DNA from 3 places in the Alteromonas sp. AWJ4_197 genome. Region 1 is predicted to be linked to each of the others. Evidence: predicted binding sites of a transcription regulator. Region 1 holds the regulator's gene; each other region holds the start of a gene.

Region 1 (10,838 bases):
AGCTGACTGAGAGAGATTGACCCTTCGCTGCTTTTTTGCGCTATGCTAGCCAGACGCTGTTCTTTCTGGTGCATCCGGTCGAGTTGCCAGAAGCCCAGAGAAATCATGCAGATAACCGCTGTCAGTACCACAACAGCGAGAGGTAAGGAACGGAACCGGTTTGCCTGATTCATAATTGGCTCCCCTTATTGACGGAGAAAAAAATGATTATAAAAATCGTCCTTGTATGCTTAGTGATTTACATGATCGCTAACTTGTTTCTCGCCATGCGGGTAATGATGAAAGATGACCCGGACGGCGAACCTATGAGCAAATACATCGGCCGCCGTGTTTTAACTTCTGTCATCATTGTTACCCTGATCCTTGTGGCACTGGCTACCGGACTTATCAGTCCGAATCCCGCCCCTTACTGAGGCGGGCCGGTGCGCTGTCACTTAAAGCACATACACAAACAGATACAGCATTACCCAAACCACATCGACAAAATGCCAGTACCAGCTGCCGGCCTGAAACGCGAAGTGGCTTTTGGGTGTAAAGTGCCCTTTCAGCACCCTTAAAAACAAAACAATCAGAATGATGGTACCCAGCGTCACATGCATTCCGTGGAAGCCGGTGAGCATGAAAAAGGTGTTGCCGTACACGCCGGACTGCAGTGTCAGACCCAGCTCCTGATATGCATGGATATATTCTTCGACTTGCAGTGTCAGAAAGCCCAGTCCCAGTAATATGGTTACGCTCAGCATCACGGTCAGCTGTTTACGTTTGTTCTGCTCAAGGCCCACGTGAGCAAAGTGCAGGGTAACGGACGAAATCAGCAGAATAATGGTGTTAATGGTAGGCAATCCGGCAGCACTCATTTCCTGAGTAGTCGTGCCCCCGGGCGTGGTAACAAGGGGCCACATGGCTTCAAATGCCGGCCACAACACGTCATTGGTCATCGCATTGTTCGAGGCGCCTCCGAGCCAGGGCACCGAAATCATGCGCGCGTAAAACAGTGCCCCGAAAAAGGCGGCAAAAAACATCACCTCAGAGAAGATAAACCAGCTCATCCCCTGACGGTAAGAGCGGCCAAGCTGATCGCTGTATAACCCGCCCATGGATTCATCAATCTGATTTTTAAACCAGCCAAACAACATCACCAACAGCGTGACGATGCCCGCCGCCAGAACATGCGGCCCGTAGCCGCCTTCCCCTTTGGTACTTTCAATGACGGTGTTGCCGGCTCCCACCGCAATCAGAAATAAGGCTACCGCCCCGACAATGGGCCAGGGACTTTGTGCAGGCACATAATACCGTTGATATTCTTGTTGCATGGCTACTCTCCTTCCGGCCTGTCAGCGGCTGCCGCTTACAGGCTGTCGTAAATAAGGGTTGTCACTGCCGCTCAGATCGCCGGCCCTGGCGGTCACGTCGTACAGTGTGTACTGCAAGGTAAAATAGGTAATATCCTCCGGCAGCCCGGCATCCACGTAGAACGACATAGGCATCCACGCTTCCTGACCAGCCTGTAAGGGCTGCTGGTTAAAGCAAAAGCACTCTGTTTTATTCAGATAAAGGGCCGCCTGTCCCGGACTGACAGAGGGAATTGCCTGAGCAATGATGTTACTGGCAGCCGGGTTTCTGACGTAAAACGCCACGGTATTCACTTCCCCGGGGTGCACCTTCACACGCTGTGTTTCTGCACGAAATTCCCAGGGCATACCGCTGTTTGTGCGGGTAATAAATTCTACGGTCACTGTGCGGCTGGTATCGATATCTTTGCCCTGCCACACTGCGGCCCGGTTAGCCGTTTTTCCGTTGATACCGGTGATATCACAGAACACGTCATACAAAGGCACCAGAGCGAAACCGAAGCCAAACATTCCCGCTACGACCACAAGCAGTCGCAGGGTAAGGGTGCGGTTACCGGCTGCGCGGTTGTCCATTTTGATAACTCACTTCACAACCGGAGGCGTTTCAAACGTGTGGTAAGGAGCAGGAGAGGGAATTTCCCACTCCAGACCTTCTGCACCTTCCCACACTTGTGACGTAACCGGTTCGCCCTGCTTTTTGCAGGCTTTAATGAGCAGTACCAGGAAAATCAGCTGGGATAACCCGAAAGCAAACCCGCCAATACTGATCCACTGGTTGTAATCAGCAAATTGCAGCGAGTAATCAGGGATCCGCCGCGGCATACCCGCCAGTCCCACAAAATGCATAGGGAAGAACAGCACATTCACGGAAATCAGTGAGCACCAGAAATGCCACTTAGCCAGCGTGATATCAAACATTTTACCGGTCCACTTGGGCAGCCAGTAATACACCGCAGCCATAATGGAAAACACCGCTCCGGTCACCAGAACATAATGGAAATGGGCCACGACAAAGTAAGTATCGTGGTACTGAAAATCCACAGGGGTGATTGCCAGCATCAATCCGGACAGGCCACCGATGGTGAACAGCACAATGAAGGCCAGAGCAAATAACATGGGGATTTCAAAGGTCATGGAACCCCGCCACATGGTGGCCACCCAGTTAAACACTTTCACGCCGGTGGGTACGGAGATCAGCATGGTGGCGAACATAAAGAACATTTCAGCGAACACCGGCATACCTGTGGTAAACATATGGTGAGCCCAGACAATGAATGAGAGCAGGGCGATGGAGGCAGTGGCGTACACCATGGAGGCATAGCCGAACAGGCGCTTGCGGGCGAAGGTCGGCACAATCTGCGAGATAATGCCAAAAGCAGGCAAGATCATGATGTAGACTTCAGGGTGCCCGAAGAACCAGAAAATATGCTGGAACATCACCGGATCACCGCCGCCGGCAGCATCAAAGAAACTCGTCCCGAAGAATTTATCGGTAAGCACCATGGTCACTGCACCAGCCAGTACAGGCATTACAGCAATCAGCAGGAATGCAGTAATAAGCCAGGTCCAGACGAACAGTGGCATTTTCATCCACGTCATACCCGGCGCACGCATATTAAAGATAGTCACGATTACGTTGATTGCGCCCATGATGGAGGAAATCCCCATAATATGGACTGAGAACACAAACAGCGCGGTACTGTCGCTGCTGTATGTCGTCGACAGCGGCGCATAGAAGGTCCAGCCGAAAGCCGGGCCACCGCCTTCCATGAACAGTGAACCTAACAACATGGAAAATGCAAACGGCAGGATCCAGAAGCTCCAGTTGTTCATTCTGGGCAATGCCATATCCGGTGCGCCAATCATCATGGGGATCAGCCAGTTAGCCAGACCGGTAAACGCCGGCATGACAGCACCGAATACCATGATCAGGCCGTGCACTGTGGTCATCTGATTAAAGAAATTCGGGTCTACGATTTGTAAACCGGGCTGGAACAGTTCGGCGCGGATCACCATCGCCATCGCGCCGCCAGTAAGAAACATGATGAAGGCGAACCACAGATATAACGTACCGATATCTTTGTGGTTAGTTGTCAGCACCCAACGCATCAGGCCTGCCGGAGCGCCGTGTCCGTGGTGATCATCGTGATGTTCATCATGTGCCGCAGTGTGCTCCGGCGTCATAGTTTCAGTTGCTTTACTCATCGCACGCTCCTATTTACCGGTTGCTACTGCATTAACGTCTTTAGGCTGGATCACATCGCCGGTGTTATTTCCCCAGGCATTACGCTCGTAGGTAATCACCGCAGCGATATCTTTCAGGGACAGCATCTTGCCAAACGCCTGCATGGCCGTGCCTGCTTTACCGTTAAGCACAATATCGATGTGCGCTTTCTGATCCTCCAATACCATCTGACTGCCTTTAAGTGCAGGGAAAACGCCCGGCAACCCCTGACCGTTAGGCATATGGCAGGCTGCGCATGTCGCGTTGTACACTTTCTCGCCGGTACTCATCAGCTCTTCTTTGCTCATGCTCATGGCCAGCAGGCGCTGCTCTTCTTCTTTCGCCTGTTTCACAATGGCTTCCTGCTCTGTCATCCAGTTTTTATATTCATCCGGGCTCTTCGCAATCACCACTACCGGCATGAAACCATGATCCTTCCCGCACAGTTCAGCGCACTGTCCACGGTAGATACCGGGCTCATTCACTTTGGTCCACGCCTCATTGATGAAGCCCGGATTAGCATCTTTCTTTACTGCGAAATCTGGCACCCACCAGGAATGGATAACGTCGTCAGAGGTGATCAGGAAGCGGACTTTTTGTCCGGTAGGAATGACCAGAGGACGATCTACCTCAAGCAGGTAGTTTTCCCCTTTTTCGAATTTGTTCTCAATCTGCTCACGCTGTGTGGCCATGATGGAGTAAAAGGACACATCGCTGTCCATGTACTTGTAATGCCATTTCCACTGGGAACCGGTGACAAGAACCGTCATTTCAGGTTCACTGGCATCTTCCATCGCGATGAGGGTTTGTGCTGCCGGGACGGCCATAAATATCAGGATCAGGAAAGGAATGACTGTCCAGGCGATTTCTACTTTCACGTTTTCGTGGAAGTGCGCCGGTTTGGCGCCCCGGGATTTACGGTGCTTGAACATGGAGTAAAACATCACACCGAACACCACCACAGCGATGGCCACACAAATTGAGAACATCAGCATATGCAGGTCGTACACCTGTCCACTGATGTCTGTGACACCTTGTCTCAGGTTGATTTCACCTGCCCGGTCTGATGTTGCCATGGTTTCTGCTTGCAGCGACGCCGGAATAACAGACATCGCTAACCCCCAAACCATCATTGCGTTACATACGAGTTTCTTCACTCAACACCTCCGTGATGGAGGATCTTGTGTAATACCCTGCTCACAGGACCCTGTCGTATCAGGCTATCCGCCTGTTAATTTTTATCTCTTTTTGTTATTTTTTCGTTAACAACGGTATAAGAATTAAACAGATTTCATCTTGTGTCTAGTCTTTCTGAAAAAATAAATGGCCGGGGTGGCCTCAGAAACAGGGTCAAAGCACTTCATTCTGATATTTCGAATGTTTCGTTCAGATCTTCGACACATCCGTATTTAAGGAACGCCGTATTATAGGTAAGTAAATCGTCCTCACACTTGTGACATCAACGTTATGAAAGGAATGTGTAATGAATAAATTTATCCCGGCAGTATTAGTTTCAGGTTTAATCAGTGCAGGCGCATTCGCGGCGCCTGTGAGCTATCAGATTGATCCTACTCACACCAGCGTTATCGCTTCATGGAATCACTTCGGATTCTCTAACCCGACAGCCGCCATCAACGGCGCTGAAGGCACCATCGTGTTTGACAAAGACGCGCCGGAAGACAGCAAAATCGATGTGTCGGTGAAAATTGATACCATTGATTCATTTGTTAAAAAGCTGAATGAAGAATTTGTCGGTGCTGACTGGTTCAATGCAGCGAAGTTTCCTTCTGCCACCTTCACCAGTACAGATGTTGAAATGACAGGTGATAAGACGATGGAAGTGACCGGCGATCTGACGATCAAAGGTGTGACTAAGTCCGTCACTATGGATGTCACTCTGAATGGTTCAGGTGTACACCCGATGACACAGAAAGAAGCGATAGGTTTTGATGCAATGACCACCATCAAGCGTTCTGACTTCGGGATTGATATGTATGTACCGAATGTGAGTGACGAAGTCACGCTGCACATCACCACAGAAGCACAAGCTAAATAAGTTTTCGCATCACCGTCCAGATGCCCGGCCCGCGCGAGCGGGCTTTTTTATTGGTAGCGGCCTGTTAACTGCGGTAGTCTGATTGTTTTTATTGTCAGGGATTGCTTCTATGTTGCGCCGCGCTGTTTTCTCCTCTTTTCTGTTATTTTTAACACCCTCTGTTTTTGCCAAAGCTCTTCCTTCCGGCGCTATTAACGCTCTGTTTGAAGAAGCGGTAAGTCATGACACAGTGCCGGGTATAACCATGGCACTGGGCAACGATAAGGGCATGCTGATGGCTAAAGGCTACGGTTTTGCCGACGTGGAAAACCATGTACCGATGACGACAGATCACAAGGTGCGTATCGGCAGTGTCTCTAAACTCATCGCTACGGCCGGATTAATGCGTCTTGCGGAAGCGGGCAACATTGATCTGGATAAACCGGTAACTGAATACGTCAGCGCATGGCCTGCTGATAAACCGGTCATTACTCTGCGCCAGCTTACCTCACATACAGCAGGCATCAGGCACTACAAAGAAGGTGCCAATGAATTCCTTCTGAATGAAAGTTATCCGGATATCGACAGTGCACTGGCGATGTTTAAAGATGATCCACTGCTGTTTGCACCCGGCACAGATCACCGTTATTCAACGTTTGCCTGGACACTGGTCAGTGCCGCAATGGAAGGGGCTGACGCGTCCCGGGATTTCCGCGCCATCATAAACGAAGAAGTGTTCGCGCCGCTGAAACTGGACAACACGGTATTTGACGACCAGTACACCATCATCGATCACCGGGCGAGACCTTACACCGTACACGAAGGTGAGCTGATTAATGCGCCACAAACGGATCACAGCTATAAATGGGCCGGCGGCGGTTTTATTTCTACGCCGTCAGATATTGTCCGGTTTGCTGTAGCCCATGTGGCAAGCGATTACCTGAAACCAGAGACTACCCGCGCCATGTTTACTCCTGCCAGGCTTAACAATGGTGAAACCGTGGGCTTCGGCATAGGCTGGAAAACCGGTTTTGGCGATTACAAAAAACGTAAAGCGTATAAAGATAACGTGAGCGCGCTGGCTTTGATGGACGATATTCCTGATGCAGTGATGCACTCAGGTGGCAGTATGGGCGGCATTACAATGACCATTCTTTGCCGTGAACATAAAACAGCGGTTACTGTAGTAAAAAATGTCAGTGGTGAAGACAATGCTGATGTTTTTCTGCTGGCGCTCAAGACACTGCACTTTGCACATACCAGCCAATAGTAAAGAAAAAGGGCGATGATGGTTTATATCATCGCCCTTCCAATTTTTAGCGCTGTGGCCAGCGCACACAATAGTTATTGCACCGCGCTTAGCGAAAGGACTTACATCCAGTCAGCATTGCGGATTACACCTACAGCCAGACCTTCAATGTTGAATGGTTCAGCAGCAAGATCCACCTTTATGGTATCGAATTCTTCATTTTCTGCATGCAGCCAAACTTCGCGGCCGCGTTTTTCCAGACGTTTTACCGTGACATCCTCATCAACCCTGGCAACAACTACCTGCCCATTGTGCACGTCAGTAGTTCGGTGAACGGCAAGTAGATCACCATCCAGAATACCGATATCTTTCATACTCATACCGTTTACACGTAACAGGAAATCCGCACGGGGGTGGAACAGATCAGGGTCGACCTTGTAATGCATTTCCACATGTTCCTGCGCCAGAATAGGTTCACCTGCCGCAACACGGCCGATTAACGGTAAGCCTGCGTCTTCATCGTTTTCTGCTTCCAGCGGAATATTCAGCTTTATACCCCGTGAGGTACCCGCCAGAATTTCGATTACACCTTTACGGGCCAGCGCCTTTAAATGCTCTTCTGCTGCATTAGCTGATTTAAACCCTAATTGCTTCGCAATTTCCGCACGGGTGGGCGGCATGCCGGTTTCCAGCATGGTGGTTTTGATCAGTTCGAGAACTTCCGTTTGTCTTGGAGTAAGTGGACGCATAAACAGCCCTGTTTTTCTATACAGTTCCTGTGAGTATATACAGTTGCGCTGGTTTGACAAGGGCTGCCGGCGAAATTATTACGCTTATTCAGGGGGCGCAGTTAACAGCGCCTGGTTTTCATTGCAACGATATGCATTAGTTGTACATTGTAATACGCTGTTTTAGTTCTCCTTGGGAATAAAAAGGTATCTTCTTATCAAGAAATTTTAGCCAGGGGCCTCCTAATCAGAACGCCACCGGCTAAATTTGAGGGAAATTATGCAAGTTGTTTAATCAAGGCTTGCGCGACAGCTTCGGAGCTGGCTGGATTTTGGCCTGTAATCAATCGGCCATCTTCAACTACGTGAGGCTCCCAGTCCGCACCTTTTTCATAGTAACCGCCAAGACGAATGAATTCATCTTCTATCAAGAATGGCACCACATCAGTCAACTCCACCCCCGCTTCTTCTCCGTTAGTAAAGCCAGTAACTTTACGACCTTTGATAAGCGGCTCGCCGTTATCAGTTTTTACATGACGCAGGACCCCAGGGGCATGACACACAAAACTGATTGGCTTGCCTGCCCGCTCAAACGCTTCGATCAGTGAAACAGACTGTTCTGACTCAGCAAGATCCCACAGGGGGCCATGGCCGCCCGGATAAAACACCGCATCAAAATCTGTGTGTGACACGTTTTCAAGTTTGACAGTGTTCGCCAGTACTTGCTGCGCCTGTTGGTCTTGCTTAAATCGCTCAGTCGCAGGGGTTTGAAAATCAGGCAAATCACTTTTCGGATCCAGAGGTGGTTGTCCCCCCAGAGGTGAAGCCAACACCAGCTCAGCACCAGCATCTGTAAAGGTGTAGTAAGGCGCTGCAAACTCCTCCAACCAAAAGCCTGTTTTTTCACCGGTGTTACCCAGCTCATTATGCGATGTAAGTACCATTAAGATTTTCATATAAACCTCTCTATCTTTTAACAATATGGATGAATCAATGATTAAAAAAAAGCGTCTACGGCTGCTTGTTTGTCTGCATACGGTGCTCGCAATCGAAGATTTGATACACCCGCTTCGCTTTGTACTACCACCGCCCTGGCATGAGAGAACTGGCGGAAGCCATGAATACCATGGTAAGCCCCCATACCTGACGCGCCCACACCACCAAAAGGCAGCTCATCAATAGATACATGGGTCATGACGTCGTTGATGACCAGCGCTCCGGAAGTCGTTTGTTGTGCAAATACTTGCTGTGCTGTCCTCATTGAAGTAATAGGCGGCTAAAGGGCGAGGGTGTTGATTGATGTAATCAATTGCCTCGTCCTCTTATTGATACAGACGAATGGGCAATAATGGACCAAATATTTCTTCCTGTATGATTGCCATATCGTCGGTTGTCCCAATCACTAGTTGCGGAGCGATTTTACGGCTTGAGGCGTCATAAGCCGGTTCATTTTGCGGCGCAAGATTGATGATCTCTGCGCCTTTTTGACGTGCATCTTCTAATAGATCGACTAAGCGCTGGTAATGGTGTTCGTTAATGATTGCGGTGTAATCGGTATTTTCTTGAATGCTTGGGAAGGTTTGTCCCATAAATTCTCGCGCTTGAGCTTTGAACGCTTGAGTTTGCTCTGCAGGCAGCAAAACGTAATCTGGTGACAGGCAAATTTGACCTGCATTAAAGGATTTAATCGTTAATGTGCGCTCAACTGCTTTGCTCAGGTCAGCACCTTTAGCCACCATAACAGGCGACTTTCCACCCAGTTCCAGAGTCACTGGCACAAGGTTCTCTGCAGCAGCACGCATCCCCTAGTACTACGGTTAGCTCTTCAGGGCCGAAGTAACGGGCCACTAACTCAGCCAATAATTCTGAAGTCTCAGGCGTCAGTTCAGAAGGTTTTAACATGGCGCTATTACCCGCTGAAAATACACCAGCTAACGGTCCAAATGCTAAATTGATTGGAAAATTCCAGGGACTAATGACACCAACAATCCCTAACGGTTGAAACTGTATTTCAGTGTGCATTTCAGGATCAGGTGAGGCGGTTTGTTCTGCCTCCATCCAGGTATCGAGATTATCGATGGCGTGTTGCAACATATTACTGGTTGTTACCATATCGGCCACGTAAGACTGATATAAGCTACGGTGTCCAAAATCTTCGCTCATGGCAGAAGCAATGGCTTTATGGTTATCACGGATTAATTTTATACAGCGCGGTCACTTAACTTGACGCAACCTGCTGTATCACAACACATTGCAGGACTAGAGGTGGCCATTGGGCGACCTTTATTTGAGCGTTCTTCTAGTGGCGTCGAGCCTACCTCCACAGCGGATGAATTAGCCATGGACATTGGTGATAAGCTGGAAGTAGCTGAGGCGGCTTTGGCTTAAGCAAGAGCTCGATCAATGGACATCTCTGGTGTCTTGCAGATAGTCGGACATGCGGATTTTATAGCTGAGATACTCAGTGTACCGATGCTACCGTTATTGGAGTCGGGGGTGAAAATTCGTATGCACACCGGTAACGGCAGTATGGTGTCGGACATGTTACTTGAGGGGCACTGTGATCTGGGAATCTCAGCCCACCCAGCCTTAGATGATCGTTTAAAAAGCGAGCTGATTTATACCAGTAAATTACTCCCAGTGGCCGCTCCAAGTACCGTAAAGCGCATATTGTCAGCACAAGACTTTGGTTGGTCTGTTATGCCCGAGTTCTTATGTCAGCAGCAAATTGCTCAAAGCGAACTCATGGAGATCCCTTCGCCAGTTGGTACACATGAAATTCACTACTACCTAATTTGGTTACCCAGTGCTTTACGTCAAGTCCGCGTTGCTCACGCAAGACAGACCTTACTCACTCAATTATGGTCGTAATGTCGCCGTTTACCCCCGGCGCCATTACTTATCTTTTTCAGTAGCTAACGCGTTATGCACCGCCCGGGTGAGAGGATAAAACCAGAGCACCACAGCCCCGAGCAGACAGCCTGCGCTGGCTACCAGCGAAATGATTTCGACAAACAGCACAGACTCAATATCAGCGTTTGCACTCTGCGCCGCATATTCCAGCGCACCGGCAATCACAGCAAAAGACAGCCCGTCGCTTATCCGCATCACCAGATGAAATGCGCCAAAGGTAAGCGCCTGATTAGGTATCCCCTGATCCCTCGCACCGTACTCAATGGTGTCTGGTAATGCTGACCACACCAGCACCAGCAGTCCGCCTGAGAAAAAACCACAAACAGCGAAATAAACA
Region 2 (10,838 bases), on a different contig from region 1:
GTAGACTGAACTGCCGGGGCCGGCAATTTCCACCTGTGAGTTGTACTGTGAATAGCTGGCGCGGTTTTTACCGGAATCAACTGCTGCAACAGACACTACGGCATCGTAGGAGGCAGGGTAAGACAGTGAACTGTTGCCGGCATTACCGGCTGCGGCGACCAGCAGCATGTTATCGTCTGTGAAACCCTGCATGGCAGACGCTTCTGCCGAAGACGAGCCTGAACCCCCTAAACTCATGTTAACCACATCAGCGCCGGCATCCTGACACTGGTCGATAGCAGTGATGATGTCAGAGGCGTAAGTCCAGTCACCGTTGTCGTTGAATATTTTCACAATATGCAGGCTGGCACCGGGATAGACACCGATCACACCCTCTGAATTGTCATAGGCGGCAATCGTACCGGCAACATGTGTTCCGTGGCCGTTACCATCGTTATACCAGTTACCCACTGCACTGTTATTGCCAATTCCGGTTACCCCGTCATTGGTGCCCGGTAAATCCGGATGACCCAGATTATAACCGGTATCAATAATACAGACTTTGCGGGCGCTGGTATCAGACTGGATTAGCTGATTCGCCTGTATCATGGTGTAGCCATATGGCGTGGACTGGGCCATTAACTCCCGCACCAGATCAGGGGCGATATCAACATCTTTATTCTTGCGCAGGGCGTTAAGTGCTTTCTTGTTTAATGTGACGACAGCCATGCCATGGCGTTCCATCACTTTAAGAGTCTTGCCACCTGCCTGTTGTATGGCAGATTTCACTGATGCTACATCCAGCGCCTTATCACTGGCATTAATGCTGCCTTTGCCCGCCACTGCGCCTTTACCATTTTTAAAGGTGACAATGTAGCGTTCATTGCTTTCCTGTAAACGCAGATCCTGGCGCAGGTTCTTTAACTGCTCAAAGGTAAGTGGTTCAGGGGAAACACTGACCGGCCCGTTGCCGGCAGACGCTGCAGTAGCGGTTAATGTGATTAAACTTAACGATGTAGCGAGTACCGATTTGGATGGTAATGTGCGTAATATGGACATTATTTTTTTCCTGTCTTGTTGTTATCCCCTCCCGCTCTGTGGCGTGTTACTACGGGGTATTTTTACCGGGTCTGTACACATCGGTTTATCTGCTTTAGTGATGACAAAAACTGTTCCGTCAGCTTGTCATTCAGGAGAAATAAACCGGCTATGCACAAACGTTGTAAACGCTGCTTTTTTCTGCAGCTCGAAATCCATACTACTTAAGTCTATCGGGAGTTACGCATATAGCCGTATAACTATGAATGGCATTTAATACGTATAAAAAACGGGGGTATTGGTATGCCGGCCAGACATTACGGGCAGCGGAGAAACAAAAACTGACTAAAATTTAAGTTAAGAAAAAGATAAATAAAAACAGATTTATCCCGAAATCCAACTTAAATTTTGTGTAAATATGTAATCAGGAAAAAGGGACGATAGCGTATCTGGGGGCGGAGCCGGAAAGGTTTGCTATGCAATACCTTTCAGTGTCCGGTTTATCCAGCCAAGAAGGAACTTTGCCTGTGAGGGATTATGATTAACAATTTCCGCATAACGGGCGACTTTCTTGAGTGCATAGCCATGCAGAAATACTTCCGGTGGCATGTTGTTGATGGCCTTTAAGGATTTCGTACCGATGATCCCGTCAACGTACACATCAGCAACTTCCTGAGCCAGTTTCGACGCTGCAGACAGGCCGGCATTAACGGCGAAATCAAAGAGGGTTTCAGCTACACGTTGAGAATCAATAAAGTCTCCGCGGATCCGTTCCCAAAAGTGCTGCTGGTAGAACGCTGCGACATGAGGCATCAGTTGACTGTCGGGGACGCCGGCATCAAGTAGTGGCCAGCCTTCCCAGTCAGGATGAAAATTGCGGGCTATACCGGCGTAGGTAGCACCACCGCGGTCACCCTCCACACGATGAAGTGTATAGCCCCCTTCGTTATCAATCATTTTTTCAAAGGCGGGTAAAAAAGCAGCCATGACATCCTCCCTGATGAATGGTTAAATTTTACGCTTATTACCAGTTTATCTTTTCAATAAGGTTTTACAATCCTGTTGTATTAACTTTTTGCAATATTTTGACCTTTTATTCGGTGTTGAACTTTGCACTGGCATAGTTGACATAATCCGCTAAAATGCTGTTCATATATACAGTGTGGTGGCAGAGTGCGAAAGATTATTCACGTTGATATGGATTGCTTTTACGCTGCAGTTGAAATGCGCGACAATCCGTCATTGATCAATAAGCCCATAGCGATTGGCGGCAGCGCCGATCGCCGTGGCGTGATATCAACGTGTAACTATCCGGCAAGAAAATTTGGTGTGCGCTCTGCCATGGCAACAGCCTATGCAAAGCGTTTGTGCCCTGAGCTCATTCTTGTACCCGGCAGAATGGATATGTACGTCCGCGAGAGTCAGCGTATCCGTGAAATTTTCAATGACTATACCGACCTCATCGAGCCTTTGTCTCTGGATGAGGCCTATCTGGATGTCACTCACACCACTTTGTTTAACGGCAGCGCCACACTCATAGCACAGGATATCCGCCGGCGAATTAAAGAAGAACTGAATCTGACTGCCTCGGCTGGTGTGGCATCATGCAAATTCGTGGCTAAGGTAGCCAGTGACGAAAATAAACCGGACGGGTTATGTGTGATCACACCGGATAAGCTGGATGCATTTGTCAGAAATATGTCGCTGTCAAAAATTCCCGGCGTGGGCAAAGTCACACAGCAGAAGTTGCAGCGTCTGGGCCTGACTACCTGTAATGATGTCCGGCAATATCCCTTTGAACGTCTGCAGAAAGAGCTGGGGAAATTCGGTTCAGTGCTGTGGAACCGTGCTCACGGTGTGGATGAGCGGGATGTCAATGTCAGCCGGGTAAGAAAATCAATCGGAGTGGAACGTACCTTCAGCAGCGATTTGCATACACTTGATGAATGCAAGGCGGTACTGCCTGTGTTGTGGGAGAAGATGCAGCAACGCATTGAAGGGCATTTAAAAAAGACCGGTGAGCGGAAATGTCTGATAAAATCTCAGGGCGTGAAGCTCAAGTTTCAGGACTTCCAGCAAACCACCGTTGAGCACCGTCATCACGATATCGAAGAAGCATTTTTTTATGAATTGCTGGATGAAGCGTGGCAGCGGGCCAGAGGCCGGGGTGTCAGGCTGGTGGGCATTCACATTGGATTAGCCGGCGGTTTGCCGGCAGAGCAACTGCTATTGCCACTGGAGGATGAATAATATGTCAAAGCCGGTTGTGCCCGGAACGTATCAACATTACAAAGGCAACTTTTATACTGTCATCGGTGTGGCTAAGCACTCAGAAGATGAATCGGAACTGGTGGTGTACCGGCCGGAATATGGTGAAAAAGGGCTTTGGGTCCGTCCGCTGACCATGTTCACTGAGCAGGTGGAAGTGAACGGAGAAACGGTTCCCCGCTTCAGACATATTGAAGAGCAGGACCGGGATTAATCATCCGGTAGAATAAAATCACAAAAGGGGCGCAAAGCGCCCCTTTTGAATTACTTGTATCCGCTGTTTTGGCCGTTACTGGTTGCGTTCAGCATCAAATACCTTAATTCCGGCTGTCCAGGTTTGCAGCACCCGGGTGCGCCAGATATCTTTCGGATCCACATCGAAGATATCCTGATCCACAAGAATAAAGTCAGCCCATTTCCCCGGGGTCAGCGTACCCAGACTGTCTTCCATATGTGCGGCGTAGGCAGCATCCAGCGTAAAACCTCTGAAAGCCTGCTGAACGGTCATCGCTTCGTGAGCATACCAGCCCTTTACCGGCTGGTTGTTTCTGTCCTGACGGGTAACGGCAGCATGAATACCGTAAAACGGATTGGCCAGCTCTACAGGAAAGTCTGAACCCAGCGGAATGGGGATCCCTGAATCCAGCAACGTCTTCCACGCATATGCACCGGCCATGCGATCCTTTCCGAGGCGGTCTTCTGCCATATTCTTATCGCTGGTAGCGTGGGTGGGCTGCATGGAAGGCAGTACACCCAGCTCCGCAAACCGGGGCAGATCGTCGGGATGAATCACCTGAGCATGTTCAATACGGTTTCTGAAGTCAGCATCAGGATGTTTTTTCATTTCCTTTTCAAATTGATCCAGCGCCATACGGTTTGCTCGGTCGCCGATAGCGTGAAAGTTGAGCTGAAATCCGGCGTTCATGACTTTACTGAACAGGGGAGCCATTTCTTCAGGCTGGGTAAGCAGTAAACCTGTCTGATGGGGATCGTCGGTATAGGGAGCCAGCAAAGCCGCACCACGGCTTCCAAGTGCGCCGTCACCATAAGCTTTTACGCTGCGGATAAACAGAAAATCGTCACTGCTGCGTACCGGTCCGTTATCCAGCATGGCGTCCAGGTCCTTGTCTGTAGCACTGACCATGGCGTAAATACGTACCGGCAACGATTGTTCTGCCGCACGGGCCAGATAAAAATCGTAAACCTGATGAGGTACACCGGCGTCATGCATGGCGGTAACACCCACAGACAGTAAATGCTGACAGGCGGCATTTAACTGCTGATGGTAAAGTTCTGCGCCCGGGGCAGGCATCACCTTTTCCATCAATCCCATGGCATTATCAATCAGCACGCCAGAAGGATTACCACCGGCATCACGCATAATTTTTCCGCCCACCGGGTCTGGCGTATCACGGGTAATACCGGCCAGTTTTAATGCGGCTGAATTGGCCCAGCCTGCATGGGCATCAACTCTGGTCAGCCACACCGGGCGACGCGGGATCGCTTTATCCAGAATGCCTGCGTCCGGGAAGCTGCGGTCCGGCCACATTTCCTGATTCCAGCCACTGCCAGTGATCCAGCGCTGTTCCGGATTGGCAAATGCGTAGGCAGCAGCCAGCTTAGCCGCATCCTGCGCACTTTTACTCTCACGGACATCCACTTCCAGTAAACTGCTGCCAAGGCCAAGCAGGTGACCGTGGGCATCAATAAGACCGGGCAGTAAGACATTGTTATAGCCATCTACAACTGCATCGGCGCGGGGAGACTCCGGATCCAGTTTTTTCACTTTGCCGTTTTCTATCAGCATTGAAGAAAAGGCGATCAGCTCGCCTTTTTTATTCAGGGTATAGCCGCTGATATTATTGATTAATGTCGTGCCGGCAAGGGAGTTAAATGAGGCAGTAAGCAATACGGCGGCACTCCACCGTAATGAACGTTTAAACAATGACATGGCTTAGTCCTGCTCCTGTTCAGTTAAGTTAGGTGGCTGAAGTAAATAGTCTGTCGCCCAGATTTTTTGCATGCTCTGCTGGCTGATATTACCGCCGGTAAGTATTACCAGGGCGGTCTGGCCTTTTGGTGCTTCCAGTGCCCATGAGGTTACCGCTGCCATGCTCATGGCACTGGTGGGTTCTACATGCAGTTTCAGCAAATGTTGTAACCATTGGGTCCAGTAGGCAATCTGGATTTCATCAACTTCGTAAAAGTCATTCAGTTGCTGTAAAAGCGGGAAGGTATGCAAGCCAACTGCAGGTGTGGCCGCACCGTCTGCGAGCGTGTTTGCGGGCCCCGGTAGTGATTCAATAATACCGCTTTGCAGAGAACGCGATGCATCGTTGGCTACCTGAGGTTCTGCGCCGATGACTTTGGCATCCGGTTGCAGGGCTCTGGCAGCAAGTAAGGTGCCACTGATAAGGCCACCGCCGCCGCAAGGCGCAAATACGGCATCCACTTTACCGGCATCTTCCAGCGCTTCCATACATGCTGTGCCCTGACCGGCGATAATATCCGGATGATCAAAGGGCGGGATCCATACAGTTCCTTCTTCTTTTGCTGCTTCGGCCACCGCTGCATCGGCTTCGGGCCGCGTAGGGTACAACGCCAGTGTCGCGCCATAGCTTTTAGTCGCAGCGGCTTTTACCGCAGAGATATTTTCAGTGGAGTAAATCGTTGCTGGAATATTCTGTTGTGCAGCAGCATAAGCCACGGCCTGGGCATGGTTACCTGAACTGTTTGCCACAATGCGTGAAGGGAGAGCATTTTGCTCTGCCAGCTTGCTGATAAAGTTTGTTGCACCGCGCATTTTAAATGCGCCGGTAGTTTGCAGGCATTCTGCTTTAAACAAAATACGCTGACCCAGCCAGCGGTTTAATAATGAGGATTCCAGCAGAGGTGTGCGGCTTACTTTTCCCTTAAGCCGTAATGACGCCGCATGCACGTCATCGAAGGTGGGAAGGCGGATATCTGTCACTTTTGTTCCTTGATAGTCTTCGCTATTTCAACCTTCTACACTATCACTGTTTCTGTGATGCTGCGACTTAATAAAAGCTTCATACTTTTGTAGTATTTTCCCCGGTTTCAACATAGCCGGGTAGTGATGTGATGCCAGAACGAAAGAAAAGCAGGGTTTACCTGCTCCCGTTCATGCTGTTTTTGTTATTGAGTTTCCTGTTCGTCGCGGCAGGCTTTTACCTCATTAACGATGAACGCCAGTCACGTATATCCAAGGCCACCTCACTGGCCAGTCAGCTGAAAAACAGCCTTGAACTGTTTTCTGCAGAGCGTCGTCAGGCAATGATCAGTCTGATGCAGACCTGGCCTGCTTTCTCTCCCAATGAAATTGACTGGTTCAACGTTCAGGCTGTGTCGCTGATGAATATTCAGCACGGCTATACGTCATTGTCTGTGACAGACAGAAGCGGGAAGATCCGCTGGATGACTATTCCGGAAGGGCAGGGGGCAGAAGCTGCCGGCTTTGCAAAGCCTGAAAGGAAAGAGTTGCCGCTAAGGCTCCCTTCACTTCGCCTGTCTGATGATTTTCAGAGTATGCTGGTGCAGTCACGGACAAGTGGCCATTATTTCTTAGTATACGCCCGCGCCATCAGTACGCAGGAGCCTGAACTGGGTTTCCTGGTAGCCACTTTCGATGTCAGTGAAATTCTTAACGCCATGGTCGGGGAGCTGGTTGGGCCTCAGTTTAATTTCATGATCCGCGATATTGATGCACATTTACTGGAAGCCGGTGATTTTGCTGATGACGGTTCAATTGTCGAAACCGGCAAAATTGCTTTTCTGGGGCGCGACTGGTCACTGCAAATACAGAGCCGGCCCGCCAGGTTCGACGCCGGATGGTTGCTGGGCGCGGCGGGTGTGCTGATGTCGTTGCTGGTAAGCTGGATTTTCCATAAACAGTTAAAAGGTGCAGTCAGGTTATCTGTCAGCCAGAAGCGCTATCAGATAGCCAGCGAAGCCGGTCTGGATGCACTGATGATTTACCAGCCCGCGTCCGGTGGCTTTGTACTGCTTGAAGCCAATACCGTTAGCTATGAACTGTTTCCCTCTCTGAAAAACCGGCAATTGCCACACACACTGCACTACCTGATGGCATTTCTTGGTCATCCTGAGCTGACAACCGCAGCAAAGGAAGTGTCAGACTCGGGAGTGCCTTACGAGACCTATGTAAAAGTCGATACAGATGCTACGGCGGCAGGATGGCTGAAAATTCAGATGGTGAAGGCAGGAGAAACCCTGGCGCTGACCATGCGGGATGTATCAGAGCGGTTCCGTGCACAAATTGATTTAAAGAAAAGCGAGGAGCGTTACCGGCGTCTACTGGACAACATGCAGCGCCACTTCGTGTACACCAGAACACCTGATCACCGGTTTGTTTTTGTCAGTGCCGGACTCAGCGCCATTACCGGATTGAGTGCTGACGAATTTTGTGAACAGTCTGCCAGTCTGACTTACCGCGTACCGGATAATATTCACTCTGTTACAGATGCAATCGCAAAGGGAGTTAAGCCTGAACCGTATCTTGTTCATTATCAGGGAAAAGACGGAGAGATTTTTGTCATTGAATTCACCGACACACCGGTGTGTGACGACAACGGCAAACTCATTGCCGTGGAAGGGATTGCCAGGGACGTGACAAAAGAGCAGGCTCTGCAGGAAGAGGTGGTGTTTCAGGCCAGTCATGATCAGCTCACAGGACTGGTGAACCGGTATGCTTTTGATAACGAACTGCACGTGTTGCTTGAAAGCGTTAAACGGGGAGAGCAAACCGGTGTGATGTGTTTTATCGACATGGACAGATTTAAACTGGTGAACGACAGCTGCGGTCATCCCGCCGGCGACCGTTTACTGAAAGAAGTCGCCGGTATTTTTGCCCGCCATCTTACTGAAAATGAATTGCTGGCGCGCATTGGCGGTGATGAGTTCTGCATTATTTTTTCCAATCAAACGCTGAAAGCAGTTACGGCAAAGCTTGATGAAATTATCAGAGCCGTGTCTGAATACCGTTTTGTCTATGAAGACCGGCTTTTCTACGTAGGCGCCAGTATCGGCGTCATTTCTATTGATCAAAACAGCGGTTCAGCGGCAGAACTGATCCAGGCGGCTGACAACGCCTGCTATCAGGCAAAATATCAGGGCCGCAACCGCTATGTGGTGCATCAGCCTGATGGCTGCGGAAGCGGGCTGAATAAAGAAAGCAGTGTGTTACATGCACTGCAGCGGGCAATCCAGCACGGGCTGTTTGAATTGCACAGTCAGTCCATAGTGCCAATGCATAAAGAAGAGCAGGCGCTGGAACACTACGAAATATTGCTCAGGCTGCCGGATGGCAATGGCGGGCTGATTAGTCCCGCATTGTTCATTCCGCTGGCTGAAAGACATGGCCTGATGAATCAGGTTGACGGCTGGGTGGTTGACCGCACCTTGTCGGTACTGGAAGCACATCCTGCTCATCTGGAAAGACTGGGTAAAGTGGCAATTAATCTGTCCGGTCTGACTTTAGGCGACCCGTCGGGGCTCGCAGGTATCGTCGACAGGGTAATGCGCTCAACAGTGCCTGCACACAAAATCTGCTTTGAAATTACGGAAACTGCCGCAGTAACCAATATTAATGCAGCCAGACATTTCATTGAAACTCTACGTAGTAAAGGATGCCTGTTTGCACTGGATGATTTCGGCGCAGGGATGTCATCGTTTACCTATCTGAAAAATCTGGAAGTCGATTTTGTGAAAATTGACGGCTCTTTCGTGAAAAATATGGCCAGAGACAGTATCGACCATGAAACGGTGAAAGCGATCAGTGCTATCGCGCAAAGTATGGGCAAGAAAACCATCGCTGAGTTCGTTACTGACCAGGCTACCTGTGATGCATTGCGGGAACTGAACGTAGATTACGGTCAGGGTTTTGCTCTGGGTAAACCACTACCATTGATGAATCGTCTGCATACCCGTGATAATGTTAATCTGCTTCGGGCATAAACGTCATTTTAAGGAGAACCCATGGGATTGTTTGATGCGTTGTTAGGTAATGCCAGTGAAACTGATGCGCAGGCTGTGGCTGAAGAATTAGCACCGGTACTGGGCGCAGGTGAGTCCGTTGTAAGTGCTTACAAACTTGTCAGGGACTTAATAGTCTTTACTTCCGGGCGAATGATCCTCATTGATAAGCAGGGGCTGACAGGTCGCAAAGTGAATTACCATTCAATTCCCTACAAATCCATTACCCAGTTTGTAGTGGAAACGGCGGGACACTTCGATACGGATTCTGAACTGAAAATCTGGGTGTCGGGTCAGGATGGACCAGTTGAAATTGAGCTGAGCAAAAATGCCGCGCAGGGCGTACAGAACGCACTGGCTAATCAGATGTTCGGTTAAATCCGGACTGCATGGAAATCAAAACGGGCTGCAATTGCAGCCCGTTTTTTGTTTAATCCGCTTTCGAAGGATGCAGATTACGGTTAAAGAAGTTGGTGATGGTCTTGTACAGGTGAATACCGGTTTCTTTGCCGCGGATACTGTGTTTCTTACCCGGGTAATCCATGGTTTCAAATGGGATCGCCATATCCTGAAGATGCTTGTACAGTTTAGTGCTGTGGGTAAACAGTACGTTGTCGTCTGCCATACCGTGGTAAATCAGCAAATCGCCTTTTAAGTCTTTCGCGTAAGGAAAGACGCTGGAGGCTGTGTAAGCATCATCATCAGTTTTCGGGTTACCCATGTAGCGTTCAGTGTAATGCGTGTCGTACAAACGCCAGTCGGTGACAGGCGCACCGGAGACACCGGCAGCAAAGTAGTCACCGGCTTTGAACATCGACATCAGTGTCATGTAGCCGCCATAGCTGTGACCATGAACACCGATGCGGTCTGCATCCACATACGGCAGTGTACGCAGGAATTTCACACCCGCCACCTGGTCGTCCACTTCTACCGTTCCCATTTTCTTGAAAATAGGATCTTCAAACGCTTTGCCGCGATAGTTTGAACCACGGTTGTCGATGCTGAACACCACATAACCCTGATCTACCCAATATTGCATCAGCAGGCCGCGGTTTCCGCCCCAGCTGTTAGTCACAACCTGTGCATGAGGGCCGCCGTAAAGATAAACAATTACGGGGTGTTTCTTTTCCAGATTTTCCGGCTTGTACAGACGATAGTAAAGCTCTGCGCCATCGTCAGTGGTAATGGTGCCGAATTCAGGTTTTGTCCAGCTGTCCATGTAGGCACTGAGAGGATGATTGTCGTCTACAGCATTCTCTTCAAGCCAGGTAATTTGTTCGCCACCGGCTTTGTGCAGACTCACCTGAGCAGGGTGATTCACCGTTGACATGCTGTCTACATAAATCGAGGCGTCGGAAGAGAAAGTGATGCTGTGGTAGCCGTCTTTCTCTGAGATACGCTGAATGTCACCATCATCAATTGAAACACTGTATAAGTGACGCTCAAGAGGCGTGTCTTTCCTGCCGGTAAAGTAAATGTTGCCCGTTTCAGGATCGATGGCTTCAAGCTCATCCACGACCCATTTGCCTTTTGTTAGCTGCTTT
Region 3 (10,838 bases), on a different contig from region 1:
GTCAACAATTACTACGTCGACTGCACCGGAACGAACAAGCATGTCACAGATTTCCAGCGCCTGCTCACCGGTATCAGGCTGAGAGACCAGCAGGTCGTCAATGTTTACGCCCAGCTTTCTTGCATAGACAGGATCCAGTGCGTGTTCAGCATCAACGAATGCACAAGTTTTGCCTTTCTTTTGCGCTTCAGCGATAACTTGCAGTGTCAGAGTTGTTTTACCTGATGACTCAGGACCGTAGATTTCAACAACACGCCCGCAAGGTAAACCGCCTATTCCAAGTGCAATATCGATACTAAGTGAACCGGTAGAAATGGCTTCGATATCATGCGCCTGATTGTCACCCAGACGCATAATGGCACCTTTACCAAATTGCTTTTCAATTTGGCCAAGAGCGGCGGAAAGAGCTTTGTTTTTGTTGTCGTCCACGATATTATCCTCAAGATAATGACTGTCCGGTAGTTACCCTGTCGTTTTACGCTGCCACTTTTACTTCTGTTATTCTTTAACTTCCGCAAAATATGATTCGGTCAGCGCTTCAGTAACTCACGAAACGAAATTCGAATGTTGAATGCATTTTATACTGTATAAGCATACAGTCAAGTAAGATTTCACAATTAGTCTGTCAAATCCCGTTTTATTCAGCAACCAGTCGTTGGTACAGATAAGAAATCGCATGGGCGATGGCCTGTTCCCGCACGGTTAACCGGTCACCGGAAAATACGTGACGCTGCGTGATGAGTTCACCGTCTATCATAAAGCCAAACCAAACTGTACCCACCGGCTTTTCCGCCGAACCGCCGCCAGGCCCTGCAATACCACTCACCGACACGCCAACCTGCGCACCACTCTCCTGAACAACACCCTGCACCATTTCAGCTACAGTTTGTTCCGACACCGCGCCAAATTCCGCAAGCGTTTCAGCTTTCACCCCAATAAGTGATTGCTTAGCCTCATTTGAATAAGTGACCCATGATTGATTGAACCAGTCAGAACTACCGGAAACAGAAGTTAATACGTAAGCAATTCCACCACCGGTACAGGACTCAGCACAGGATACATGCCAGTTCCGCCGGCAAAGCACATCTCCGGTGGCGACCACCTGTTTAAGTAACGCACTGTCTTGTGAAACAGTTGAAAAATCTGCGCTCATACGAATAATACTCACCAATGAATTAATTCCGTTGTACCATTTTACACATTTAGCAAACTGTAAAGACAGAAAGTTGGCCTGATGAAAGCTTTGTAGTGAAGTACGCTGATGGTAGGGGGAGCGTAACTGCATTTGAAACACGCCGTAAACCCATCCCTGGGGGCTCGGCTGCCGCATCCATGCGGCAGACGGTTTCAAATGCAATTACGCCCCCCGACCGCGCGCCCTTCACAACTAGCAACATCGCGCCAGAATAAACAAAGAGGTTTTCTTGGAATCACATACGCCGATGATGCGCCAGTATCTGGCCATAAAAGCACAACATCCTGATATTTTACTGTTTTACCGGATGGGAGACTTTTATGAACTCTTCTATGACGATGCCAAAAAGGCCGCACACCTGCTGGATATTTCATTAACAGCCAGAGGCAAATCCGGCGGTGAACCCATTCCTATGGCGGGAGTGCCTTATCACGCGGTGGAAGGTTACCTGGCGCGCCTGGTAAAAATGGGCGAATCGGTGGCGATTTGTGAGCAGGTTGGCGATCCTGCCACCAGCAAAGGGCCGGTAGAACGTCAGGTTCAGCGTATTGTCACCCCGGGCACAGTCACCGATGAGGCATTATTAGAAGAGCGCCGTGATAACCTGCTTGCTGCAGTGTGCGGTCACAGTATGCAGTACGGCGTTGCCACCCTCGATATCAGCAGCGGGCGTTTTCTGGTGGCTGAATGTGACAGCGACGAACAATTGCTGGCCGAGTTGCAACGTCTTAATCCTGCGGAACTGCTTTATCCGGAAGGATTCGAAGGTTTATCTCTTATTGAAAAACGAAAAGGTTTACGTCGCCGTCCCGAATGGGAGTTTGATACGCAAACGGCAACAGAGCAACTCAATCAGCAATTCGGCACCAAATCACTGGATGGTTTCGGGATCAACGGCTTAGATAAAGCCACCGGCGCAGCCGGCTGTGTACTGCAATACGTTAAAGATACCCAACGTACTGCCCTGCCCCATATTCGCAGTATTCATCGTGAACAGCAGGAAACACGTATTCAGCTAGATGCAGCCACGCGAAGAAACCTGGAATTAACCGCCAATTTATCAGGTAGTCAGGAAAATACCCTGTTCAGCGTGCTGGATTCTACCGCCACCCCCATGGGCAGCAGGCTTCTTCAGCGTTATTTGCACGCCCCCATTACCGATCATTATGAGCTCACCCGACGCCAGCAGGCCATCGGCAAACTGATTGAACAGGGCCATGAAGATATCGCAGATACACTAAAACGCATTGGTGACATAGAACGTATCATGGCGCGGTTAGCCCTGCGTTCGGCCCGTCCCAGGGATTTCTCCCGTTTACGCAATGCATTTAACGAATTGCCCGGACTACTCGACCAGTTATCCTCTCTTGAGGACCCGTTATGTGCAGATCTGGCCAATGCTGTGAGCACCTATCCTGAATTACAAAGCCTGTTAAATCAGGCTATCGTAGATAACCCTCCGGTTGTCATCCGCGATGGTGGTGTTATCGCTGAAGGTTTTAATGAAGAGCTTGATGAATTGCGGGCGCTGTCAAGGGGAGCCACGGACTACCTGGATGCTCTGGAGGTCAGAGAACGGGAGCGTACCGGCGTCTCTACACTGAAAGTGGGCTATAACAAAGTGCATGGCTTTTTTATCGAATTAAGCCGCGCGAATAGTGGCGCTGCCCCGGCAGATTATATCCGCCGTCAAACGTTGAAGAACACCGAGCGTTACATTACGCCTGAGCTGAAAGAACATGAAGATAAAGTACTGACCAGTCAGGGCCGGGCGCTGGCTCTGGAAAAGCAACTTTATGAAGGATTATTCGATGCCTTCCAGCCTCAGCTTACTAAGCTGATAAACACAGCGGAAGCACTGGCTAAACTGGATGTGATTCAGTGTTTTGCCGACCGGGCGACCGCGCTCGACTTACATTGCCCTACCCTCACAGATAACCGTGAAATCACTTATGAAGCCGGTCGGCACCCTGTGGTTGAGCAGGTCATGACGGACCCGTTTATTGCCAACCCGGTAACACTGGACACCAAACAGCGCATGCTTGTTATTACCGGTCCGAACATGGGCGGTAAATCAACGTACATGCGTCAGACCGCTCTGATTGTACTGATGGCATACCTTGGGTGTTACGTACCTGCAGAAAATGCAAAAATCGGCCGTGTGGATCGTATTTTCACACGTATTGGTGCATCAGATGACCTGGCGTCAGGGCGTTCTACCTTCATGGTGGAAATGACCGAGACCGCCAATATTTTGCATAATGCCACTGAGCACTCGCTGGTATTAATGGATGAAATCGGGCGCGGCACCAGTACATACGATGGCTTATCTCTCGCCTGGGCATGTGCCTGCTTCCTGGCAAGGGAGATTAATGCTTATACCTTGTTTGCCACCCATTATTTTGAACTGACACAATTAGCTGATTCTGAAGAAGGCGTGGTCAATGTGCATTTAGATGCCGTAGAGCACGACGATACCATCCGCTTTATGCATACTGTAGAAACCGGTGCGGCCAGCAAAAGCTATGGCTTACAGGTTGCCCAGCTTGCCGGCGTTCCCCGCCCGGTAATCAATGCTGCCCGGGCTAAATTACATGAACTGGAAAACCGGGCACCACAGGAAGACGCCCCGGCCATAAAGGAAACAAAAACGTCGTCAGATTCCGGTGCTCCCACGACCAGAGCCGGACAATCGGAAATGCACTTTACCGATATGCCTGACCCGCTGCGGGATGCACTGAATAATTTGTCTCCCGATGAGCTTTCTCCCAGGCAGGCACTGGATTTAATTTATACGCTAAAACGGCTAAGTCAGGCGTGATACTTAAGGCTTTATTAACTTACCTGAAATAAACCCGCCAGACCAGCAGGCAAACAGATTGTTTGCCTGCTACTCTTTCGCTATAATATTGCGCCGTCCAAGTGCTGAATCCCGTTTTGCCAACTCTCAGCACATTAGCCATACAATCCAAAGCCTTAGGTTTCGCATGACAAATTATATTTTCGTCACCGGTGGTGTCGTATCATCGCTTGGTAAAGGTATTGCTGCCGCGTCGTTAGCAGCCATTCTTGAAGCGCGTGGTCTCACCGTTACGATGTTAAAACTGGATCCGTATATCAACGTTGATCCAGGCACAATGAGCCCAATTCAACACGGGGAAGTGTTTGTCACGGATGATGGCGCAGAAACCGATTTAGATTTAGGTCACTACGAGCGTTTTATCCGCACCCGTATGACCAAGCGTAATAACTTCACCACTGGCCGGGTTTACGAAGAAGTATTACGCCGTGAAAGACGTGGTGACTATTTAGGTGCAACCATCCAGGTCATCCCGCACATCACCAACGAAATTAAGCGTCGCGTTATCGACGGTGCAGAAGGTCACGATGTGGCAATTGTTGAAGTAGGCGGTACAGTAGGTGATATTGAATCACAACCGTTCCTGGAAGCTATCCGCCAGTTAGGTACAGAAGTCGGCCGCGAGCGCGCCATGTTCATGCACCTGACGCTGGTACCTTACATGCCGGCTTCCGGCGAAGTAAAAACTAAGCCTACTCAGCACTCTGTTAAAGAGCTGCGTTCTATCGGTATTCAACCGGACATCCTGGTTTGCCGTTCTGTTGGCGCCCTGCCGGCTACCGAGCGCTCTAAGATTGCCCTGTTCACTAACGTGGCAGATAAAGCCGTTATCTCACTGAAAGACGTAGACAGCATCTACCGTATCCCGGCTGCGCTTAAAGCACAGGGTATGGACCAGCTGGTTGTTGACCGTTTCCGTCTGGATTGCAAAGAAGCCGATCTGACCGAATGGGAACAGGTACTTTATGCAGAGTCTAACCCTACTGCAGAAGTGAATATCGGTATGGTGGGCAAATATGTTGAACTGCCTGACGCGTACAAATCTGTCAATGAAGCATTAAAACATGCTGGTCTGAAAAACCGCCTGACAGTGAATATTCACTATGTCGATTCTCAGGACGTTGAAACAAAAGGTACACAAATTTTAGAACACCTGGATGCTATCTTAGTACCCGGCGGTTTCGGCGAGCGCGGTATCGAAGGCAAAATTGCAGCAGCACGCTATGCCCGCGAGAATAAAGTCCCTTATCTGGGTATTTGTCTGGGTATGCAGGTTGCTTTAATTGAATTTGCCCGCAATGTAGCTGGTATGGAAAACGCAAACAGCACCGAATTCGATCCCAAAACACCGTTCCCGGTTGTTGGCCTGATCACCGAATGGCTGGATGCAGACGGCTCTACCGAACAGCGTGATGCCTCTTCAGATTTAGGCGGCACCATGCGTTTAGGCAGCCAGCTTTGTCACCTGATCCCGGGCAGCAAAGTCTGTGAAACCTACGGCAGCGAAGAGATTTACGAACGTCACCGTCACCGTTACGAAGTAAATAATAACCTTCGTGACCAGATTGAAGCTGCGGGCTTGAAAGTAAGTGGTTTGTCCACCGACAAACGCCTTGTAGAAGTGATCGAAATCCCTGACCATCCATGGTTTGTTGCCGGTCAGTTCCACCCTGAGTTTACTTCTACGCCCCGTGATGGCCACCCGCTGTTTAAAGGATTTGTAGAAGCTGCCGGGAAATACCAGAAAGAAAATCACTGATTCTAAAAAGCAGAAGGCTTACTCCCGTTGCCTTTTGCACAAACGTTGAGGAAATAAAATGGCGAAGATTGCTCGCATTGTAGGACGCGAAATCCTGGACTCTCGTGGTAACCCCACTGTAGAGGCAGACGTTTACCTTGATTCAGGCGCAATGGGTCGTGCCGCTGCACCATCCGGTGCATCAACTGGTTCACGTGAAGCACTGGAACTGCGTGACGGTGATAAAAGCCGTTACCTGGGCAAAGGCGTAGAAAAAGCCGTTGCTGCAGTAAACGACATCATTGCTCCGGCGCTGGCTGGCATGGATCCACTGGCACAAACTGACGTTGATAACAAAATGTTAGAGCTGGACGGTACAGAGAACAAAGAAAAGCTGGGTGCAAATGCGATCCTGGCGGTTTCTCTGGCTGTTGCCAAAGCGGCTGCAATTGAAAAAGGCGTTGCACTTTACGAGCACATCGCTGACTTAAACGGTACGTCAGGTCAGTACTCTATGCCTGTACCTATGATGAACATCATCAACGGTGGTGAGCACGCTGACAACAACGTAGACATTCAGGAATTCATGGTTCAGCCAGTTGGTGCCAAGAGCTTCAAAGAAGCCCTGCGCATGGGTGCGGAAATTTTCCATAACCTGAAAAAAGTACTGTCTGCTAAAGGCCTGAACACAGCAGTAGGTGACGAAGGTGGTTTTGCACCTAACCTGAGCTCTAACGCTGAAGCGCTGGCTGTTATTGTAGAAGCCGTTGAAAAAGCGGGCTACAAAATGAACGAAGACATCACGCTGGCACTGGACTGTGCGGCGTCGGAATTCTACAAAGACGGCAAATATGTCCTGTCTGGTGAAGACAAATCTTTTGACTCAGAAACCTTTGGTGACTACCTGGCTGAACTGGCTGAACAGTACCCTATCGTTTCTATCGAAGACGGTCTGGACGAGAGTGACTGGGACGGTTGGGCAAGCCTGACTAAGAAGATTGGTGACAAAGTACAACTGGTTGGTGACGACCTGTTTGTGACTAACACCAAAATCCTGTCCCGTGGTATTGAGAATGGTATCGGTAACTCCATCCTGATTAAATTCAACCAGATCGGTTCACTGACCGAAACCCTGAATGCAATCAAGATGGCGAAAGATGCAGGTTTTACTGCGGTTATCTCTCACCGTTCAGGTGAAACCGAAGATGCGACTATCGCAGACCTGGCGGTTGGTACTGCAGCGGGTCAAATTAAGACCGGTTCTCTGTGCCGTTCTGACCGTGTTGCCAAGTACAACCAGTTACTGCGTATCGAGCAGGCACTGGGCGACAAAGCGGTTTATCCGGGTCGCAGCGCAATCAAAGGTCAATAATGACTATGAACGGGTAGCGCTGGCTACCCGTTCTTTTTAATGCTACTTTACTGATATTCTTCATAATCCTTTGTAGCCATGTCGTCAGGTTCTCACACGTCGTCCAGTCAGACTGATATTTTTGCTGCCACCGGCGCAACCGACGATTCTCCGGTCTTCACAGAAATTTGTAATGCCCTGTACGAGCGCGAGTTGCTGGTGCTTTCACAAGCGTCCGCTGCGCAGATATCCTACCTCCAACGCAGACTGGCCGCACTTCCGCACCGGATCCAACGGGCAGCCCACTATCTGGCAAACCGCAAAACACCGCTTGCAGTAGACAGTCACAACGGTACCTGGCAATGTAAACAGGCACCTAAATGTCCAGCCCATAAAATTACGCCGGAGGACACGCAAACCTGGTATACAGGCCATGCAGCCTATGGTTTACCCGTACCGGTAAGATTACTTCGCTTTGATGAAGAGCATATCGAGCTGGACTCTATTGACCGTGTCCAGCCTGAGAATGAAATGGTGCACACCAATAAATATGGCTGGTTTACCTTTGATGGTGTAAGTCAGGCCAACAATACAGACACCGACTATACGTTACTGAAACCCACTAAAGCTGTGATGGCTGCCGCATGCTGCGGACACCGCTGGAATCACAAAGGCAGACTGGCCCCACGCACACTCTCATTAAGAGAATTATTGCTTTCCACCACGGTAAAGTGGAAAAAATTCACCTTAAATACCTGACCAACCAAACAGAGTTAGGATAAATATAACCAATTATTATATTCATGATGGCAAAGAAAGGTTGACCTGTGGCCCCTGTATGGTTACATTGTCGGCTATCAATTGGATGCCCGTGAAATTCGCATAATTATGCAACATTTTTTACTTTCTCTTCTACTCCTTATGGCAGCAAGACTGCACGGGTAGAATGCATCCAGTAAGAGGAATTACAATAAACCCGTGCATCGCACGGGTTTTTTTTTACTAATTATCACCACGAGTACAAGCCATGACGAATCAGGTAAAAATCTTTGATACCACGTTACGCGACGGCGAGCAGGCACTGCCCGCCAGTTTAAGTGCCAAAGAAAAATTGCAGATCGCTCTGGCCCTCGAACGTCTGGGCGTAGACATCATCGAAGCGGGTTTCCCGGTATCTTCCCCGGGTGATTTTAAATCCGTGCAGATGATTGCCCGGGAAGTGAAAAACAGTGTGGTTTGCGGTTTATCCCGAGCCCTTGAAAAAGACATCGATGCATGCGGCCAGGCGCTGAGTGTCGCTGAACAATTCCGTATCCATACCTTTATCGCCACATCTGAAATTCATGTTGGTGCCAAACTCAGAAAATCTCAGGACGAAGTCGTTGATATGGCAGTAGCTGCAGTAAAGCATGCCCGCCGCTACACCGATGATGTAGAATTTTCCTGTGAAGATGCCGGCCGTACCCACATCGATTATCTTTGCCGTATGGTTGAAGCCGCCATCAATGCCGGTGCCACTACCGTAAATATTCCGGATACCGTGGGTTATACAACACCCACCGAGTTCGGCGGCATCATCGGCAACCTGTTTAACCGCGTACCGAATATCGATAAAGCCACGATTTCCGTGCACTGTCACAACGATTTAGGTCTGGCGGTTGCCAACTCGCTGGCGGCTGTCGAGCAAGGTGCACGTCAGGTAGAATGTACCATTAACGGTATCGGTGAGCGTGCAGGAAACTGTTCACTGGAAGAAATCGCGATGATACTGCAAACCCGCGAAGCCATGCTGGGCATGCAAACCAACATCAATTCCACTGAAATTTTCCGTACCTCCAAGCTGGTCAGCCAGTTGTGTAATATGCCGGTTCAGTCGAACAAAGCCATTGTGGGCGCGAATGCCTTCAGTCACTCCTCAGGTATCCACCAGGACGGTGTATTAAAAGCGCAAAATACCTATGAAATCATGACACCGGAAAGTGTGGGTATTAACAAAAACAACCTGAACCTGACATCACGCTCCGGTCGTCACGTTATCAAGCACCGTTTGACAGAGTTGGGCTACAAGGCGGAAGACTACGACCTGGAAACGGTTTACACCGCATTCCTTGCGCTGGCCGATAAGAAAGGTCAGGTTTACGACTATGATTTGGAAGCCTTGCTGTTTTTCGATCAGCAAAAACACGAAGACGCGTATTACCAGCTGTCTTATCTGCAGGCCAACTCTGGCCGGGAAATCATTCCCAGTGCCACTGTACGTTTACAGGTCGGCAGCGAAACCGTTACCAAAACAGCCATCGGTAACGGTCCGGTGGATGCCGCCTTTAATGCCATTATTTCTATTCTGGGCCATGAAGACCTGGAAGTGGTGGACTTCAAACTGGACTCGAAAGGTGAAGGTGCTGACGCCCTTGCCCAGGTCGGTGTTATCGCCGAGTACAAAGGCCGCCGTTTCCACGGTATCGGCCTGGCCACAGACATTGTCGAAGCCGGGGTTAAAGCCCTTATCTTCGTACTGAACAATACACATGTTGCTGACCAGATTGATCAGCAAAAGATTCAACAAGAACGCGTTGCAGGAGTATAAATGAGCGAATTCAATATTGCCGTACTCGCCGGAGACGGTATCGGCCCGGAAGTCATGCAGGAAGCCAACAAGGTCCTGGATGCCGTTGAGAGCAAATTCAAAGTGACTTTCAACCGGACCGCGTATCCGGTCGGTGGCTATGCCATTGATACTGAAGGTGAAGCATTACCGCCAGCCACTCTGCAAGGTTGTGAACAGGCCGACGCGATTTTATTCGGCTCAATCGGTGGACCAAAATGGGATTCCCTGCCACTGGAACAACGCCCTGAACGCGCAGCACTGTTAACCCTTCGCAGTCATTTCGATTTATTCAGTAACCTGCGTCCTGCCAAAATTTATCCGGGTCTTGAGAACTTATCCCCGCTGCGTGCAGACATTGCTGCCAGCGGTGTGGATGTACTGGTTGTCCGCGAGCTGACCAGCGGTATCTATTTCGGTCAGCCCAAAGGCCGTGACGGCGAAGGTGAAGAAGAATACGCCTTTGATACTATGCGCTACTCCAAACGGGAAATTCGCAGAATCGCGGTATCAGCCTTCGAAGCTGCGCAAAAGCGCCGTGGCAAAGTTACCTCGGTAGATAAAGCCAACGTACTGGTATGCAGCCGTTTGTGGCGCGAAGTCACTGAAGAAGTCGCCAAAGACTATCCTGATGTGGAACTTGAGCACATCTATATTGATAACGCGACCATGCAGGTGATGAAAAACCCGGCCCAGTTCGACGTGATGTTATGCTCTAACCTGTTCGGCGACATCATTTCAGACGAATGCGCCATGATGACCGGTTCTATGGGCCTGCTGGCATCAGCCAGTATGAACGAAGAAGGCTTTGGCTTATACGAGCCGGCCGGTGGTTCAGCACCGGATATTGCCGGCCAGGGTATTGCTAACCCTATCGCTCAGGTGCTGTCAGCAGCCATGATGTTGCGTTTCAGCTTAAACCTGCAAGATGCTGCAGACGCTATCGAAAAAGCGGTTGTAGCCACGTTAGAAGCCGGTGTATTAACCGGTGAATTGTTACCTGAGAATAAACGCGCACAAGCGTCCACCACGGCTCAGGTCGGCGATGAAATTGTCAAACAGATTTTAAATCAGGAGTAACAGACCGTC

What was found. Region 1 encodes LexA, which represses DNA repair genes until DNA is damaged. Its sites were predicted from a motif close to TACTGTATNNNNATACAGTA; they were not measured.
Region 2: a site for LexA is predicted at 2,161-2,180, ahead of dinB (DNA polymerase IV). Genes of this name have one in related genera too.
Region 3: a site for LexA is predicted at 1,209-1,228, ahead of mutS (DNA mismatch repair protein MutS). Genes of this name have one in related genera too.

The regions. Positions count from the first base shown of each region.
Region 1 covers NZ_JBSWWW010000001.1:621,937-632,774, forward strand. Annotated here, with positions in the region: gene ACXAGC_RS02715 (SURF1 family protein) at 1-173, opposite strand, end outside; gene ACXAGC_RS02720 (DUF2909 domain-containing protein) at 204-413, shown strand; gene ACXAGC_RS02725 (cytochrome c oxidase subunit 3) at 435-1,313, opposite strand; gene ACXAGC_RS02730 (cytochrome c oxidase assembly protein) at 1,335-1,925, opposite strand; gene ctaD (cytochrome c oxidase subunit I) at 1,935-3,557, opposite strand; gene coxB (cytochrome c oxidase subunit II) at 3,567-4,652, opposite strand; gene ACXAGC_RS02745 (YceI family protein) at 5,060-5,632, shown strand; gene ACXAGC_RS02750 (serine hydrolase domain-containing protein) at 5,742-6,881, shown strand; gene lexA (transcriptional repressor LexA) at 6,983-7,609, opposite strand; gene ACXAGC_RS02760 (type 1 glutamine amidotransferase domain-containing protein) at 7,867-8,544, opposite strand; gene ACXAGC_RS02765 (aldehyde dehydrogenase family protein) at 8,586-8,849, opposite strand; gene ACXAGC_RS02770 (aldehyde dehydrogenase family protein) at 8,911-9,390, opposite strand; gene ACXAGC_RS02775 (aldehyde dehydrogenase family protein) at 9,317-9,793, opposite strand; partial or broken gene ACXAGC_RS02780 (helix-turn-helix domain-containing protein) at 9,809-9,976, shown strand; gene ACXAGC_RS02785 (LysR substrate-binding domain-containing protein) at 9,992-10,459, shown strand; gene ACXAGC_RS02790 (MFS transporter) at 10,484-10,838, opposite strand, start outside.
Region 2 covers NZ_JBSWWW010000008.1:90,988-101,825, reverse strand. Annotated here, with positions in the region: gene ACXAGC_RS18355 (S8 family serine peptidase) at 1-1,038, opposite strand, end outside; gene ACXAGC_RS18350 (glycoside hydrolase family 108 protein) at 1,492-2,004, opposite strand; gene dinB (DNA polymerase IV) at 2,191-3,267, shown strand; gene ACXAGC_RS18340 (DUF1653 domain-containing protein) at 3,269-3,499, shown strand; gene ACXAGC_RS18335 (amidohydrolase) at 3,575-5,236, opposite strand; gene ACXAGC_RS18330 (serine/threonine dehydratase) at 5,240-6,247, opposite strand; gene ACXAGC_RS18325 (putative bifunctional diguanylate cyclase/phosphodiesterase) at 6,388-9,276, shown strand; gene ACXAGC_RS18320 (PH domain-containing protein) at 9,298-9,672, shown strand; gene ACXAGC_RS18315 (S9 family peptidase) at 9,725-10,838, opposite strand, start outside.
Region 3 covers NZ_JBSWWW010000005.1:32,481-43,318, reverse strand. Annotated here, with positions in the region: gene recA (recombinase RecA) at 1-429, opposite strand, end outside; gene ACXAGC_RS11830 (CinA family protein) at 638-1,153, opposite strand; gene mutS (DNA mismatch repair protein MutS) at 1,443-4,016, shown strand; gene ACXAGC_RS11820 (CTP synthase) at 4,183-5,814, shown strand; gene eno (phosphopyruvate hydratase) at 5,873-7,165, shown strand; gene ACXAGC_RS11810 (hypothetical protein) at 7,244-7,903, shown strand; gene leuA (2-isopropylmalate synthase) at 8,172-9,731, shown strand; gene leuB (3-isopropylmalate dehydrogenase) at 9,732-10,829, shown strand.